One region of the Paenibacillus sp. VTT E-133280 genome, then DNA from elsewhere that is predicted to be linked to it. Evidence: riboswitches for the same ligand, from Rfam matches in the RefSeq annotation. Region 1 holds a riboswitch; each other region holds the start of a gene.
What was found. Region 1 has a riboswitch for cyclic di-AMP ahead of CA600_RS23395 (C40 family peptidase). Riboswitches for the same ligand answer to the same signal wherever they lie in the genome.
Positions count from the first base shown of each region.

Region 2: another riboswitch for cyclic di-AMP. It lies ahead of CA600_RS18880 (3D domain-containing protein); the one in region 1 lies ahead of CA600_RS23395 (C40 family peptidase).
Region 3: another riboswitch for cyclic di-AMP. It lies ahead of CA600_RS04520 (APC family permease); the one in region 1 lies ahead of CA600_RS23395 (C40 family peptidase).
Region 4: another riboswitch for cyclic di-AMP. It lies ahead of CA600_RS17780 (alpha/beta fold hydrolase); the one in region 1 lies ahead of CA600_RS23395 (C40 family peptidase).

Region 1 is NZ_NFUX01000063.1:25,388-29,171, forward strand. It holds gene CA600_RS23390 (C40 family peptidase) at 20-448, shown strand; cyclic di-AMP (ydaO/yuaA leader) riboswitch at 808-949, shown strand; gene CA600_RS23395 (C40 family peptidase) at 955-1,446, shown strand; gene CA600_RS23400 (GNAT family N-acetyltransferase) at 1,649-2,134, shown strand; gene CA600_RS23405 (c-type cytochrome) at 2,262-2,618, shown strand; gene CA600_RS23410 (4a-hydroxytetrahydrobiopterin dehydratase) at 2,701-2,988, opposite strand; gene CA600_RS23415 (hypothetical protein) at 3,217-3,510, opposite strand; gene motA (flagellar motor stator protein MotA) at 3,717-3,784, shown strand, end outside.
Region 2 is NZ_NFUX01000044.1:47,760-51,543, reverse strand. It holds gene CA600_RS18890 (HD domain-containing protein) at 102-1,385, shown strand; gene CA600_RS18885 (TatD family hydrolase) at 1,428-2,198, shown strand; cyclic di-AMP (ydaO/yuaA leader) riboswitch at 2,396-2,625, shown strand; gene CA600_RS18880 (3D domain-containing protein) at 2,907-3,784, shown strand, end outside.
Region 3 is NZ_NFUX01000006.1:87,618-91,401, reverse strand. It holds gene CA600_RS04530 (DsbA family protein) at 1-705, shown strand, start outside; gene CA600_RS04525 (disulfide oxidoreductase) at 702-1,166, shown strand; cyclic di-AMP (ydaO/yuaA leader) riboswitch at 1,363-1,518, shown strand; gene CA600_RS04520 (APC family permease) at 1,642-3,459, shown strand; gene CA600_RS04515 (ABC transporter substrate-binding protein) at 3,662-3,784, shown strand, end outside.
Region 4 is NZ_NFUX01000041.1:4,263-8,046, reverse strand. It holds gene CA600_RS17795 (glycoside hydrolase family 43 protein) at 1-202, shown strand, start outside; gene CA600_RS17790 (endo-1,4-beta-xylanase) at 248-1,267, shown strand; gene CA600_RS17785 (Nif3-like dinuclear metal center hexameric protein) at 1,379-2,173, shown strand; gene CA600_RS31290 (hypothetical protein) at 2,258-2,431, shown strand; cyclic di-AMP (ydaO/yuaA leader) riboswitch at 2,653-2,838, shown strand; gene CA600_RS17780 (alpha/beta fold hydrolase) at 2,944-3,753, shown strand.

The sequences.
Region 1 (3,784 bases):
TGCGGCGCTAGGACTTGTGATGGCGTTCTCTATTGGTGGAGGAAGTGCCTTTGCAGATTCTAAGATGGACAGTGTTATTTCAAAGACAATTGGAGTTGCCTATAAAACCGGAGGCACTAGCACTGCCGGGTTTGACTGTTCTGGATTTACTACGTATGTATTCAAGAAGGTGGGTCTTTCTTTGCCCCGTACTTCAAAAGCTCAATATAATGTTGGAACTCCTGTAGCCAAAAGCAAGTTGCGTTCAGGTGACCTAGTTTTCTTTAACACATTGGGCAACGGCGTATCCCATGTCGGCATTTATGTTGGAAACGGAAAATTCGCACAATCATCATCTTCATATGGCGTAACCATCACTTCACTTAGCCAGTCCTACTGGGCCAATCGCTACGTTGGTGCTAAAAGAGTAATGAGTACTTCCTCATATCAAGCTGTAGCCTACGATTAATACTTCGCCACAACTAAACCACACAATTACATTATATAGGACCTGGGTTTGATTATTGACTTAATCGAATCCAGGTTTTCTTTTGCCTCATTATATTCTTTACACCTCTAGAACAGACTTTAAACACTTTTATTTGATAAAAATTTCAATAAATATAAAAATTAGTTTAATATTATCGCTTACATATGCATTTTGTCTTTAAAAAAACGAATTTTTCTGCATGATTATGTTAAAAACGATTGCCAAGCGGCACTCTGTTTGTTACAATAACTGCAGTAAGATTTTAGTAACATTTTTGTAATCATTAAGTTGTTATTTACAAAGGTTTTGTCATGTATTGATTACAAGCTATTCCTAATCAACAGTATCAGCCGAGTTTCCTGACTATTAGGAAAACGGGGGAACCAACTTTGGGTGAATTGACCTCCATTTTTAGAGGGGTCATAGGGGACCTTCAACCGAACCCTTAAGCTAACCTCGTAGGCATCCGGAAGGGGTATAAACTTTTGAAGAAGAAGCTAGCAGCAGCAGTACTTAGCTTTTCCATTATTTTCACCATTGGAGCAGGAAGCGCTTTCGCGGATTCCAAAATGGATAAAGTGATCGACAAGACCATCGGAACTAAGTACGTATCCGGCGGCATCTCCACAAATGGATTTGATTGCTCCGGATTTACAATGTATGTATTTGATAAAATTGGTATTAACCTACCACACCAATCAGGTTCCCAGTTTCAAATGGGTACTGCTATCTCCCAAGATGATTTAAGATCTGGAGATCTTGTATTCTTCAATACAAGTGGCAAGGGTGTCTCCCATGTCGGTATTTATGTCGGTGAAGGCAAGTTTGCACACGCATCTTCCTCACGCGGTGTAACGATTAGCTCCCTGAGTGATAGCTACTACGTGAAACGCTACATCGGTGCTAAACGCATTATGAGCACGGATGCTTATCATTCTGTTGCTTCTGAGACAGAAGATAATGATGATGTTCAATAAGTAAATCGTACATAGGCTCTTTTCCAAGATGTTGATTCTTGGGGAAGAGCTTGTTTTTTGTCTTATTTAGTATTTACCCCTCTCAGAATTTGTAAAACAATAATCTCATAAATTTCTGAGTCGACCAAGCCTATTTTTGTATATAATTAGTATACTTTCTTATATTTTAAAGTAACCCCCGTGAAAGGAGGTCCTTAACCTTATGATAAATTCCTCTGTTACTTTTCATGTAGCGCCTATGGAGACCAGTCACGCGGAAGAGATTTGCAACTGGGATTACACTGCCCCTTATAATATTTACGGCTGGATGCCATGGGAGCAAATGCAGGCTCTTGGAATCGAGTTCGGTGACCCTCAGCTACGTAATGAGCAATATGTCTCCATATTAAATGGGCAAGGGATTTTGTGTGGATTCGCGCAGTTGTTTCCAATGGAAGGTGTTGTTCGCTTGGGGATTGGCATGCGCCCTGATCTATGCGGCCAAGGTCTAGGCAAAACATTCATGGATGCAATCGTGCAAGCAGCCTTAATTCGTTATCCTGAGCGTGAGATTGATCTAGAGGTATTGACCTGGAACCAGCGGGCGATCCGAACTTACCAAAAGTGTGGATTTACGATTACCGATACGTATGAGCGCCTAACCCCCACAGGAAACAAACCTTTTTATTGCATGGTCTATGACAAATAATATTAAATTCCATATTTTTCAATGATTTGATGGCATTGTCGTTCATTTTTTTGTCACAAACCCTATGATAACGCTTCACCTTGAGCTATAATGTAGGGAGCAGCTTACATAGAAGGGACGAACTGGGATGCAGAAATGGATCATGAGCGGTTTGTTTTTTGCCGCCTGTGCCTTTGCGGTAGTACTTATGTTTACACTTCCAGGTAAAGAAGAGGTAGCTGAACAGAATAAGCCGACGATGCCGGAAGTCCAATTGGATGCGGCAAAGGCGGAAGCAACCGTGAAAGCCAGCTGTATTACCTGTCACGGCGATCAGCTTCAAGGTGGAGTTGGACCCAGTCTTCAAAATGAAGGCGGTCAACATGATGCTGAAGCAATCTACAGTATTGTAACTAAAGGACGCGGTCAAATGCCTTCCTTTAAAGAAAAGCTAGCCCCTGAGGAGATTGCAAACGTCGCCCTCTGGCTCGCAGAGAAAAAGTAACTACCAAAGCAACTAAAAACGCCCGTGCCTGAAGATAGTTCACTATCTGCGCACGGGCGTTTATTTATGAGTTTGGGTGACACTAACGATTTTTCTCAAAGGCTTCATTAAATTCATGTGCCTCTCGAATATCTAGAGCTGTAATACCGTCTTCCTCATTTGATTTCAGCCGTAAAGTCACTGTCTTATAATCAATTGTAATATGTGGATGGTGATCAAAGGCTTCTGAAATGGTGGCTACTTCATCAACGAAAGCAATACCCTTCATATATTGACTGAACATATATTTTCGCACCATGGTATTCTCTTCCAGCTTCCAACCTTCCAGCTTGCTGATCTGCTCACGCAGTTCTTCTTCCGTAAATAACAATTCATTTCCTCCCTTACTAAAAATTGCAGTAAAATCCGCAGGTCCCATTACTCGTCTTATTCGTTAAACAAAACATCCCTTAGCTTCTGAGGTCCAAGGGATGTGCCAGGATAAAGGCAATATTTTCGATTAAATGTATTCAAGAATCCCAGCGATTATAACTCGGCTACACCAATTTTAACACGGGCTACTAACTACGGGCAAATTACGCCCCGTCGCCCCCTCTTCTTAAATCAAAACAACAGAGGCTAAATCCTCTTCTCCGACTAAAATATTAATGCGGTGCGTGTCCTTATCATAAATGATAACGCCGCTCCCCACCTCAATCATAGGTTCATTACCCAGCGCGAAGAAAAGATCCTCAGCCAGTGCCTCCCATACCTCCATCTTGGATTCCTGCGGCAATTCTTGCCACTCTTCCGGATCCATTTCAAAAAATAAGTACCCATCGGAAATTCTGCCGACAGCCTCAGTCAAATCCGTTAGGATTTCACCGTAATCTCTACCATGCTTTACACCCACATGTATCACTCCGTTTTCTCCACAGATGAATAATTACTTACCTTATCCATTATAGCCGAAAAAATGACTTCACAAAAAACGGAATGATGTCGATAAATAAGAATATACGTTATTCGGTTTCGCACAGAGTGCCTTGCCGCTGTTTCAAGGATGATATACGCGGCTTTGTCGGAACACATCTTATAATCTCATGGACGAGGTGCATAATGGAAATTTCAACAATACTTGGTTTAATTTTTGGTCTAGTTGCAGTTATTTGGGGTATGATCCTCAA
Region 2 (3,784 bases), on a different contig from region 1:
CAAGACTAAAAACGTCATCATTCGACAAAGTACGACATAATTACTTATTATATACTTATATTGGTTAAAATCATATTAAATTTAATAAAGGAGTTGATCTCATGAAGCAGCCGCTCACAGAAGAAAAGGTTTTCAAAGATCCGGTTCACAATTATATCCACGTGCAGGATACTATTATTTGGCGACTAATAAATACAAAGGAATTTCAGCGTTTACGCCGAATACGCCAGCTGGGTACCTCGTATCTCACCTTTCATGGCGCAGAGCATAGTCGGTTTTCTCATTCTCTAGGGGTATACGAAATTACACGTAGAATTATTTCGCAATTTGAACGAAGCGGTTATAAGGATTGGATTCCTGAAGAAAGTCTGCTCACCTTGTGTGCGGCTTTGCTGCACGATCTGGGGCATGGTCCATTTTCCCATTCTATAGAAGAAGCCTTTGAAATGAATCATGAGGATTGGACTTGTCGAATTATTCTGGAGGACACAGAGATTACTGAGATCTTGCGTGATGTGGAGGAGGATTTTCCTCGTAAAGTAGCCTCAGTAATCGCTAAAACTTATGAGCATGAAATTGTTGTAAATCTGGTTTCAAGTCCGCTAGATGCTGATCGCATGGATTATTTGCTGCGTGATGCGTACTATACAGGTGTAAACTATGGAACGATCGACATTGATCGGATTTTAAGAATGCTGCGTCCTTATAATGGTCGAGTTGTTGTAAAAGAATCGGGAATGCATGCCATTGAAGATTATTTAATGTCGCGTTATCAAATGTACTGGCAAGTGTATTTTCATCCGGTGACACGTAGCTCAGAGATTATCTTGCGACAAATTTTCCGTAGAGCCAAGGAGCTTTTCCAAGAGGGGTACAATTTTAGTTTCATGATTAATCCGCTGGAGGATTTGTTCCGTGGTGAGGTGACAGTAAAGCAATATTTAATGCTGGATGAAGCACTGGTACAGACGGCTTTTATGCAGTGGACGCTTGAAAAAGATGAGCTACTAAGCGACTTGTGCACCCGTTTTATTCATCGTAAACTGTATAAATACGTTGAGATGGAGAATCTCGATACAGATATGATTACTGAAATTCGCAGCAGTTTTGCGGCAGCGGGTCTTCACCCAGAATATGATTTGGAGATTGATTTTCCGACAGATCTGCCCTATGATGTGTTCCGTCCGGGAGAAGCTTTTGACAATAAACAAATTCTGCTGCTTGATCGGCATGATCATCTGCGGGAAATTTCAGAGGTATCCGATATTGTACGTTCTATTAGCGGCATTCACCGTGGCAGATATCATCTTTATTTTCCTCAGGATAAGTTGAGAAAAGTGCTTACACGATTGCCTTCTTCTATCGCAGAGATTTTTGCAAAATAATACAAAAAAATATAGCATTTTTGACAAGGAGTGAAGGTTAAAATGTATCTGTTTGACACACATACGCATCTGGATGCGCCTCAATTCGACGAGGATCGCGAAGAAGTTATCGCTCGTGCTGTAGAAGCAGGAGTTAGCAAGATGATTAATATCGGATTTAATCGGGAGACGATTCCCTCAACGATGAAGCTGGCGGAATCTTACGATTATATTTATGCGGCAGTGGGTTGGCATCCTCAGGATGCGATTGATATGAAAGATGGAGATCTCGATTGGATCGCTTCTCTATGCAGTCATAAGAAAGTGGTGGCGATCGGTGAAATCGGACTGGATTATTACTGGGATACTTCTCCCAAGGATGTGCAGCATGAAGTTTTTCGCAAGCAAATTGGACTAGCCCGCGAACTGAATATGCCGATTTGTATTCATGATCGTGATGCCCATGAGGATGTTGTACGGATTTTACGGGAGGAAAAAGCAAATGAGGTTGGAGGCGTGATGCACTCGTTCTCTGGAAGCTGGGAAACGGCTAAGATGTGCTTGAATCTTGGTTTTCATTTATCCTTTGGAGGACCTATTACGTTCAAAAATGCAAGAGTGCCAAAAGAAGTACTTGCGCAGACCCCTCTAGACCGATTATTGATCGAAACCGATGCTCCATATTTGACTCCGCACCCCTTCCGCGGAAAGCGAAATGAGAGCGCTCATGTGAAGCTGGTAGCAGAGGCAGCAGCTGAAATTAAAGGGTTAACATGGGAAGAATTGGCTAAAATAACGTATGCGAACGCACTGGAACGATTTGGGATTGAGTGAAAACGGGAGAAAAACAGGCGAAAAATAGAGAATGGCCGATATATTAAACTTTTTTAATATAAAAACAGCTGAATATTACAATATTTTAACCATATTTTTGCTTAAACGTGGTTGAATCGTCCTTTACAACATGCATCAAAACAGGATATCATCTTTTCAGTGATGTGAGCTGTGTTACAGTGACAGCCATATATTCATGGATCGTCTCGCTGAGTCTCCGTATGGAGAACGGGGGAACCAATATTGACCTGCCGCATGCCTGTATTTAAAATACGGTTTAGACGTGCCGTAGGACAGTATTTGATTTCTTCACGTGGTCTTTGGGGTGAATTTAAGGGCAACCGCCATGAGCGGGTGACCTGAAATAGGGCGTCTCTCTTTCGTCCGAACCCGACAGCTAACCCCGTAAGCGCAAGTAAGAGAGGCAACCTCGTGCACAAGCATTCTCTATTCTGATATTGGAGAAGCCACGAAAGAGTCCTCAGTTGAACTCTTTTTAGGCTTTTTTATTTTTGAATAAATAGAATGTTACCCACATACTGTTATATAACAGGGGTGGGAGTAGCTGTGCCGAGCAGGCGATCCATGAGCAGGAGACGCTAAGTTATTACGTGCGTGTCCTGTGACAATCTCAAATAGTTTCGTCAAAGGAATTCAGTCCTCATGATATACAATTGACGACGGGGCTATGTAAGGAGGATGGAGAGAATGGGCGTATTCCAACCAGAAGTATCCCATGATTCGCAGTCATCCAGCAGGTCTTTCGCATTACGGTGGGAGCAAGTAAATACTCGCGTGCTTTTACTTGCAGGCGTGATTTCAGTCGCTATCGCGTTACTTATTCTGCTGTACGTACACGGTCAAAGTAACAAACAATTATTTTTAGTAATAGACGGGCAAACACAGACGCTTGAAACGCGGGAAGCGCTTCTTGGTGATGTGTTGGAGAAAGAGCAAATTTCGCTACAGCCGCATGATGAACTATCTTTAGGTCTGAGTGATGAAATAAAAGACGGTGACCGTGTCGTTATCAATCGTGCGCAGAAAATTAGTCTTACTGCGGATGGAGCAACAAAAACGTTATATACGACCGAGGATACAATTGGTAAAGCAATTGAGAAAATGGGCATTACCCTAGAAGGTCATGATAAGATTTTCCCTTCGTTAGACACCACCATTTCTGCAAACATGGAGGTTAAGATTGTTCGCATCAACAAACAGACCGTACAGCGAACAACTGACTTACCCTTCAGAGTCATCAAGACAGCAGACCCCTCCCTTACTGTGGGAACAGTTAGAGTGGCACAGGCAGGCAAACCAGGCGTCATGATTCAGCATATTGAAAAGATCTACCAAGACGGAGAACTGGCCTCTATGCGCATGATTGGTAAGGAAGTACAAACGGTAACGAAAGATAAGATTATTGCCGTTGGTACCAAAGCACTTCCTAAGCCGGCTGTAGCTAAGACTACAACAACTTCCAAATCAAACACCACTTCAAAAACGGCTAAAGTTAGCGCCAAGACTAATAACGTCACAAGCAAGGCTGGCGTAGACTTTGAGTACAAGAAGATGATTAAGAATGT
Region 3 (3,784 bases), on a different contig from region 1:
GAGAAACGGCGGGTAGAACAGGAGCAGCAAAAGCAGAAGACGAGAATTTTAATTATTAGTTCAATTGCTTTAGTAGTCATTATTTTTGTTGGATTGTTTATGTTAGCTTCGAAAGATGCCACAAAAAATGCCACTTCGGGAGAACCAGTAGCATTCAATTACAGTGAGCTACCTAGAGTTGGTAAAGAGGATGCACCTGTTAAAATTGTTGAATTTGGAGACTTAAAATGTCCAGCGTGTTCCCAATTTGCAACTTCAGTTAAACCGAAAATTGTTCAAGATTTTGTCAACGAGGGAAAAGCAGCGCTCTACTTTGTAAATATGGCTTTCGTTGGTCCAGACTCTGAAACGGCCTCACTTGCTGCATTATCTGTTTATCATCAGAATAATGATGAGTTCTGGAAGTTCTATGATGCTGTATATGCTCAGCAAGGTGATGAAAGTGAAGAATGGGCGACTGAAGATTTCTTAGTAAGCCTTGCGGAGAAAGAGAAGTTAGCTATCGATTACGAACTGCTTCGTAAAGATATTAAGGATCGTACGTATGCAGATGAGCTGAATAAGGGTATGCAGTTAGCTAGTGAAGCTGGGGTGACGACTACACCATCCCTTTACATCAATGGAGTAATGATTGCGGATCCTTTTAACGTTGAAGCGATTTCAACTGAAATTAACGACGCCGCAAAAGCTGTGGAGGCAAAGTGACAAAGTTCCTATCTTTTTGCAAGCGTAACTGCCTGTATCTGGCCTGGTTCGTCTCTTTAGTTGCTGTAGCTGGTAGCTTGTATTTGAGCGAAGTATTGAAATATGAACCTTGTAAGCTTTGCTGGTTCCAGCGAATTTTTATGTATCCTCAGTTATTCCTCTTGGGAATTGCGACGTTTCGAGGAGATAAAAGGATTATCCCATATGTACTTCCATTAAGCTTGATTGGTGGCAGTATCTCGATTTATCATTATGCGGAGCAGAAGATTCCTGCGTTAAGTAAAGTGCTTCCTTGTACAATTGGTGTTCCTTGTAATAAGGATTACTTGAACTATTTCGGATTCATTACGATTCCTTTTCTTGCTTTAATCGCGTTTGCTTTAATAAGTATTTTACTTTGGTACGGACGCAAGGAAGAAGAAGTGATGGAATTAGAAACAGAAGAAAGTTTAGGATTTTGATTTTTCAACTTTGAAGGAACGAAAAAATGTGAAAAGTGACTAAAAACACGACCCAGAGGGATAATTGAAGAGAATGAAAGAGAGCATCCAATTAGACGCTGTATTTGCGCTTTTTGGATGTTTTTTCATTCTTTTTTCATTTTTTTCAACGCTTTACTGCATACACTTTGTAGACTAATATTAGACCTTGTGAGAAGTTGAATATGCGCTGAATTTTCTTAGGAAAAACGGGGGAACCAAACTTGGCATTTATGCCAATGGGGTGAATCGGAAGGGTCGATTAGACTTAACCGTAGGGCTAAACCACAGCCCGAATCCGCCAGCTAACCTCGTAAGCAAGGTGGGATAATGACCATGCATAGCATGCGGATCATTTCCGTATGCTATTTTTTGTGTCTGCATTTATGAAATCCACCAATGAAAACAGCGCGCGGAAATTCCGTTTCAGCTCCCAAAGAAAGGAACTGTATCCACCATGGTAAGCAAGGTAAAACGACTATTGATCGGGCGTCCGATGAAGTCGAACGAACTCGATCATGAAAAGTTATCCAAGGTTAAAGCACTGGCTGTCCTGTCTTCTGATGCGCTCTCGTCTGTAGCCTACGGAACGGAACAAATTCTGATTGTACTGGTGGCTGCGGGGTTTACTGCCATCTGGTATTCCTTGCCAATTGCATTAGCCGTATTGGGCCTGCTGGCCATCCTGATTTTATCCTATCGGCAGACGATTTACGCTTATCCTCAGGGAGGCGGAGCTTACATCGTTGCCAAGAGTAATCTTGGTGTTCCGACAGGGCTCTTAGCAGGAGGGTCTTTGTTAGTGGATTACATCCTGACCGTAGCTGTTAGTGCCTCGGCAGGGACAGATGCGATCACATCAGCGTTTCCAATTCTTCATAATCACACGGTTCTTATTGCAGTATCCGTAATTATTCTTCTAACATTGATTAATCTTCGCGGAGTTACAGAATCGGCTTCATTTATCGCAATCCCAGTGTATTTGTTTGTGGTGTCGATTGTAGTCTTGATTATCTCCGGTGTTATTAAATATGCAGCAGGTGGCGTACATGCGAATGTCCCTGAAATAGGCAGCGCCGTCTCCAATGTTAGTTTGTTTCTACTATTAAAAGCCTTCAGTTCTGGCTGTTCGGCACTTACGGGTGTAGAGGCTGTATCTAATGCCATTCCAAACTTTAAAGCACCGGCTGAAAAGAATGCAGCCAAGACCTTAATGGTCATGGGGGTTATACTTGGATTTATGTTTACAGGTATCACATTACTGGCCTATTGGTACGGTATAGTGCCTGATGAAAAGGCAACGGTTGTTTCTCAGATCGCTGAATCGACCTTTGGTCGCGGAACTTTATACTTTTTCATTCAAGGGATTACAGCAGTCATTTTATTCTTAGCAGCTAATACAGCTTACTCAGCGTTCCCGCTGCTCGCCTTTATGTTTGCAAAAGATAAATATATGCCACATGCTTTTATGGTTCGTGGTGACCGTCTAGGTTTCTCAAATGGTATTATTTTTCTAGGTGTTCTGTCTGCTGTACTTGTAGCTGCATTTCACGGAAATACAGAAAGCTTGATTCCTCTTTATGCGGTAGGTGTCTTCATTCCGTTCACATTGTCCCAGCTTGGAATGATGGTTCATTGGTTTAAAACCAAACCAGCGGGATGGAAAAAAAGATTTGTTGTAAATACCATCGGTATGCTGACTACATTGACAATTACGCTTATTTTTATCATTACTAAGTTCTCAAGCGTATGGATGGCGTTCATTTTCTTACCTGCTGTAATGTTTGTGTTCCACCGCATTCACAAGCACTATTTGAACACTGCAGATCAGCTTCGTATATGTCCGGCTACGGATAAACCTTTAATTAAAGGAAGTACGGTTGTTGTCCCTGTTGCTGGTGTAACACGTGCTGTACTGCATTCCATCAGCTATGCCAAGTCTCTAACAGATAATGTTGTAGCCGTGTATGTTGGCTTTGATGAAGAGGACATTCAAAAGATGGAGCAACGGTGGGAGGAATGGAATCCGGGTGTACGCCTGATTGTACTTCGTTCCAGATATCGCAGTATTATTCGTCCGTTAGTGAAATTTATTGATACCGTGGAGTGGAAGACCGCAGCGACGGATCATATTACGATTCTGATTCCGCAGTTTATTACTAAGCATTGGTGGCAAGCTGTACTTCATAATCAGACCAGCTTTTTAATCCGTTCGTATCTAATGAATTCAAAAGATGTTGTAGTTGCGACTGTCCCCTATCATTTGAATAAATAATGGATTATTAAGGAGAGGCTATATCCGGAACGTTCGGAATATAGTCTCTTTTGTATTTTTCTTGAAGGAAAATGCTGCAAATCAACAAAATTTTAAATTTATAGGTTGACACAGAGAATGAGAATCAATATCATTTAAAAGTGAGACAGAGGTAAACAACACCTTTGAATATCAAAGCAGGTATATATTAGGAGGGTATTTAATGTTTTCGTTAAACAGAAAAAGATTTGGAAGCATGAAATTGACGATGATCGGACTAATAGTGATGACGCTATTCCTATCCGCTTGCGGTAATAATAATGCTGAAAGTTCATCCAATGCAGGA
Region 4 (3,784 bases), on a different contig from region 1:
GGAGCTAACCGAATATACCTTATTGTACGCTTTGGATGGGCAGGAGTGGATTGAGCTATCTAAGGCTCTAGCCTACCCATTATCTCCTCAAGCTGTAAAAGGAAACGGATTTACGGGTGTTCTTATCGGCTTATACGCGTCAGGTCATGGTCAAGTGGCTGAGCTACCTGCCTGCTTTGATTGGTTTGATTATCGGTCTTAATAAGTCGAACACGGAATATAATTGCGTTTGTTAGGAGGGAACTTGTTGAGACAAGCTAGTGATTTTACTGAGCCTGCATTAAAGACAGTGTTCGCTAAGGATTTCAAAATTGGCGCAGCCGTCAACCCATTGACGATCCAATCACAGGAGCATTTACTTGCCTATCATTTTAATAGTATCACCGCTGAAAATGAGATGAAGTTTGAAAGTCTGCATCCGCTTGAGGACATTTATAATTTTAAGACGGCAGACCAGCTGGTTGCCTTCGCCCGGAAATATGATATGGCGATGCGTGGACATACCTTGATCTGGCACAACCAGACTACAGATTGGCTGTTTGAGGATAAAAATGGTGGATCTGTAAGTAAAGAAACTTTGCTCTCACGAGTTAAATCACATATTCAGACCGTAGTAGGGCGTTATAAGGAAGATATTTATGCTTGGGATGTTGTCAATGAAGTTATAGCCGATGAAGGAGAAGAGCTTCTTCGCCATTCCAAGTGGCTCGACATTGTGGGCCCGGATTTTATCGCCAAAGCGTTTGAATTCGCCCATGAAGCTGATCCTAAGGCAATATTATTCTACAATGACTATAATGAATCCCATCCACTAAAACGTGACAAAATTTATGAACTGGTGAAGTCACTGCTGGAGCAGGATGTGCCGATCCATGGCGTCGGATTGCAGGCACACTGGAATTTATACGATCCTAGTCTAGATGATATCCGTGCAGCTATTGAGAAATATGCATCCTTAGGACTTCAGCTCCAACTGACAGAGCTGGATGTATCCATGTTCCGTTTCGATGACAAACGTAAGGATCTAAGGGCTGCACCAACTGATATGCTTGAACTGCAGGCAGAACGATATGAAGCGATGTTTGCCCTGCTGAAAGAATACCGTGACGTGATTAGCTCGGTCACGTTCTGGGGAGCAGCAGATGACTATACTTGGCTGGATGATTTCCCTGTTCGTGGACGGAAGAACTGGCCGTTCCTATTCGATGAAGGGCATAAGCCGAAGCCAGCTTTCCATCGAATGATCGCCTCTGAAATGAAATCATAGAGTGGGCAAGCTGCTCAAATAATGAACTGTGAACCCGTCCTTATATCGATTAAGGGCGGGTTATTTATACGTTGATAGATTAGTAGAATAGATCTCAAAGGGCGGATGAAAGTGAGTGTGACAATTAGAACGATTCTGGAAGATTTAATGGGAACTGTGGAACAAATAGATGGAACTGTAGATACTCTAAAGCCGGGGAATCCGGAAACGGTGATTACAGGGATGGTTACGGCATTTTGCGCTACGCAATATGTTGTGGAACGAGCGATTGCTATGAACGCCAATTTGTTGATCACGCATGAAGGGTTGTTTTACAGTCATCATGATCCGAGCGAGTGGTTAGAGAATGACCCTGTTTATCATTCAAAACTGAGTTTAATTGAGCGTTCTGAACTGGCTATTTTTCGTTATCATGATTATTGGCATCGGCATCAACCGGATGGGATCATGGTGGGCTTGCTACGAGAGCTTGAATGGTCAGCCTATGTGGTTGAGCAGCAACCCACTGCTACAATCCTATCGATTCCAGCTATGACGGTAAGTGAAGCGGCTCAGTATATAAAAAGAAAGCTAGGCATCCCCTACGTACGCGTTGCCGGCGATCTATCACAGACATGCAGACATGTGGGGATATTAGTAGGTTACCGAGGAGGTGGGACGATGGCTATTCCTCTTTTTAATCAGCACAATCTTGATTTAATCATTGCTGGCGAGGGCCCGGAATGGGAAACTCCAGAATATGTGAGGGATGCAGTCCATCAAGGCAGATCAAAAGCGCTGATTATGTTAGGTCATGCGGAAAGTGAAGCTCCAGGAATGAAATATTTAGCTGAAGTTCTGGCACAGAAATATCGAATAATTCCTACTTATTTTATTGCTGAACAACCGATCTATCAGCTAGTGTAGTCCATCGAAATGGAAATGAAGAATAAATTTGCATATTATGGAGAAAATGATGGGAAACCAGGTCACTGAGAAAGGAGTGTTTCAATGGAAATTCCTTTGGAGGCTGATGAAGTGTTAACTCGTATCAAAAAGCTTCAAACCGATGGAAGCTCGATCAGCAAAAAGCAAGTGAAGCAAAGCGACCCTGATCTAATGAGAAGTGCGCTGTTCTTTTTTCCGAGCTGGGAGCATGCATTGAAAAACGCCGATCTGTTGTAGCCATATGATTGTATAAAGAAGCCGAGTGGTTCAGGGATTGATCTCTGATGTCCGCTCGGCTTTTTCTAGATATATTGAGTAAACAAGAGCAAAAGAAAGAGAAAACGAAGTGTATGCTCAATATGAAATGAAAAGCATGGCTTTCAACATTATTTTGCCCACAGCTCAACTTTACAAGAAACCTTACACGGAGTATGATTCATCACATAACTGACAATTACATATGAAGTCCGCTTAATTTCCGTTAAGGAAAGCGGGGGAACCAACAACTGGGAACCAGTGTAACAATCGGTACTAGTTATGGGGTGAATCCTGTTCCGGGTGCATAACATGCAACCTTGCAGGTAGGGCAACTCTCACTGCCCGAATCCGACAGCTAACCTCGTAAGCGTATGGAGAGAGGATGAATGGCGTGTTTAGTGATGAATAGCCACAGAGAATCCCTCTGTGGTTTTTTGCTGCGTTTATAAGCAGATACAGTCGTAGAATTTATTATGAAAGAGGTGTTACCTTTGCCTATCGCTAAACTGAACGGAACTTCGCTCTATTACGAAATCAATGGAACTGGCACTCCGGTTGTGTTTATCCATGGACATGGATTAACACACAGTATGTTCAAACCACAACTGGAGTACTTTTCCGATAAATATAAAGTGATTTTGTGTGATTTACGGGGGAATGGCAAGTCAGGTGAACTCCTGGAGGCCCCTAATGAGATTATTGAAACGCAATGTCTGGATCTGATTATGCTGTTAAATGACCTGGGGGTTCGTGAAGCAGTTTTTGTTGGGATCGCCTATGGCGGTTTAGTCGTGCAACATATTGCCAAACAATATCCTGAGCGTGTAAAAGCAATCGTGGTCGCGGATAGCTTCTGTAGGAGCCACGGATCAACCCTTGTAGGGAAAATACAGCTTATGGCAGCGTATTGCAGCTTGCTAATGTATTACCTCCCAAGCGAGCTGGTGCTGCCTTCGATTCGGATGATGTACCGAGAGCGCTGGAGTCTCGCCTACAATGAGATTAGAAGAGGGCTGCTGGACAAACGTCCACGGGAGTTATATCGGCAAAGGCTGGCCACGAGCCATGTGGATTACACCAGATGCTTAAAAGCTTTTAACCGTCCCGCTTTATGTATTGTAGGGGACTTTAATGAATTTGGAGTGAATTGTATGAAGGAAATGGTGTCTCAATTGCCGCATGCGCAGTTGGCGATTATCCCGAATGCATTAGATCCGAGTAATCTGTGTCAGCCGGAGCAGTTTAATGCGATTCTTCAACGTTTTTTGGAGAAGCAGCAGGGCACTCAGCAGATTAGCTGATCCTATGAAATTGATAAAAGAAGGAGTGCTC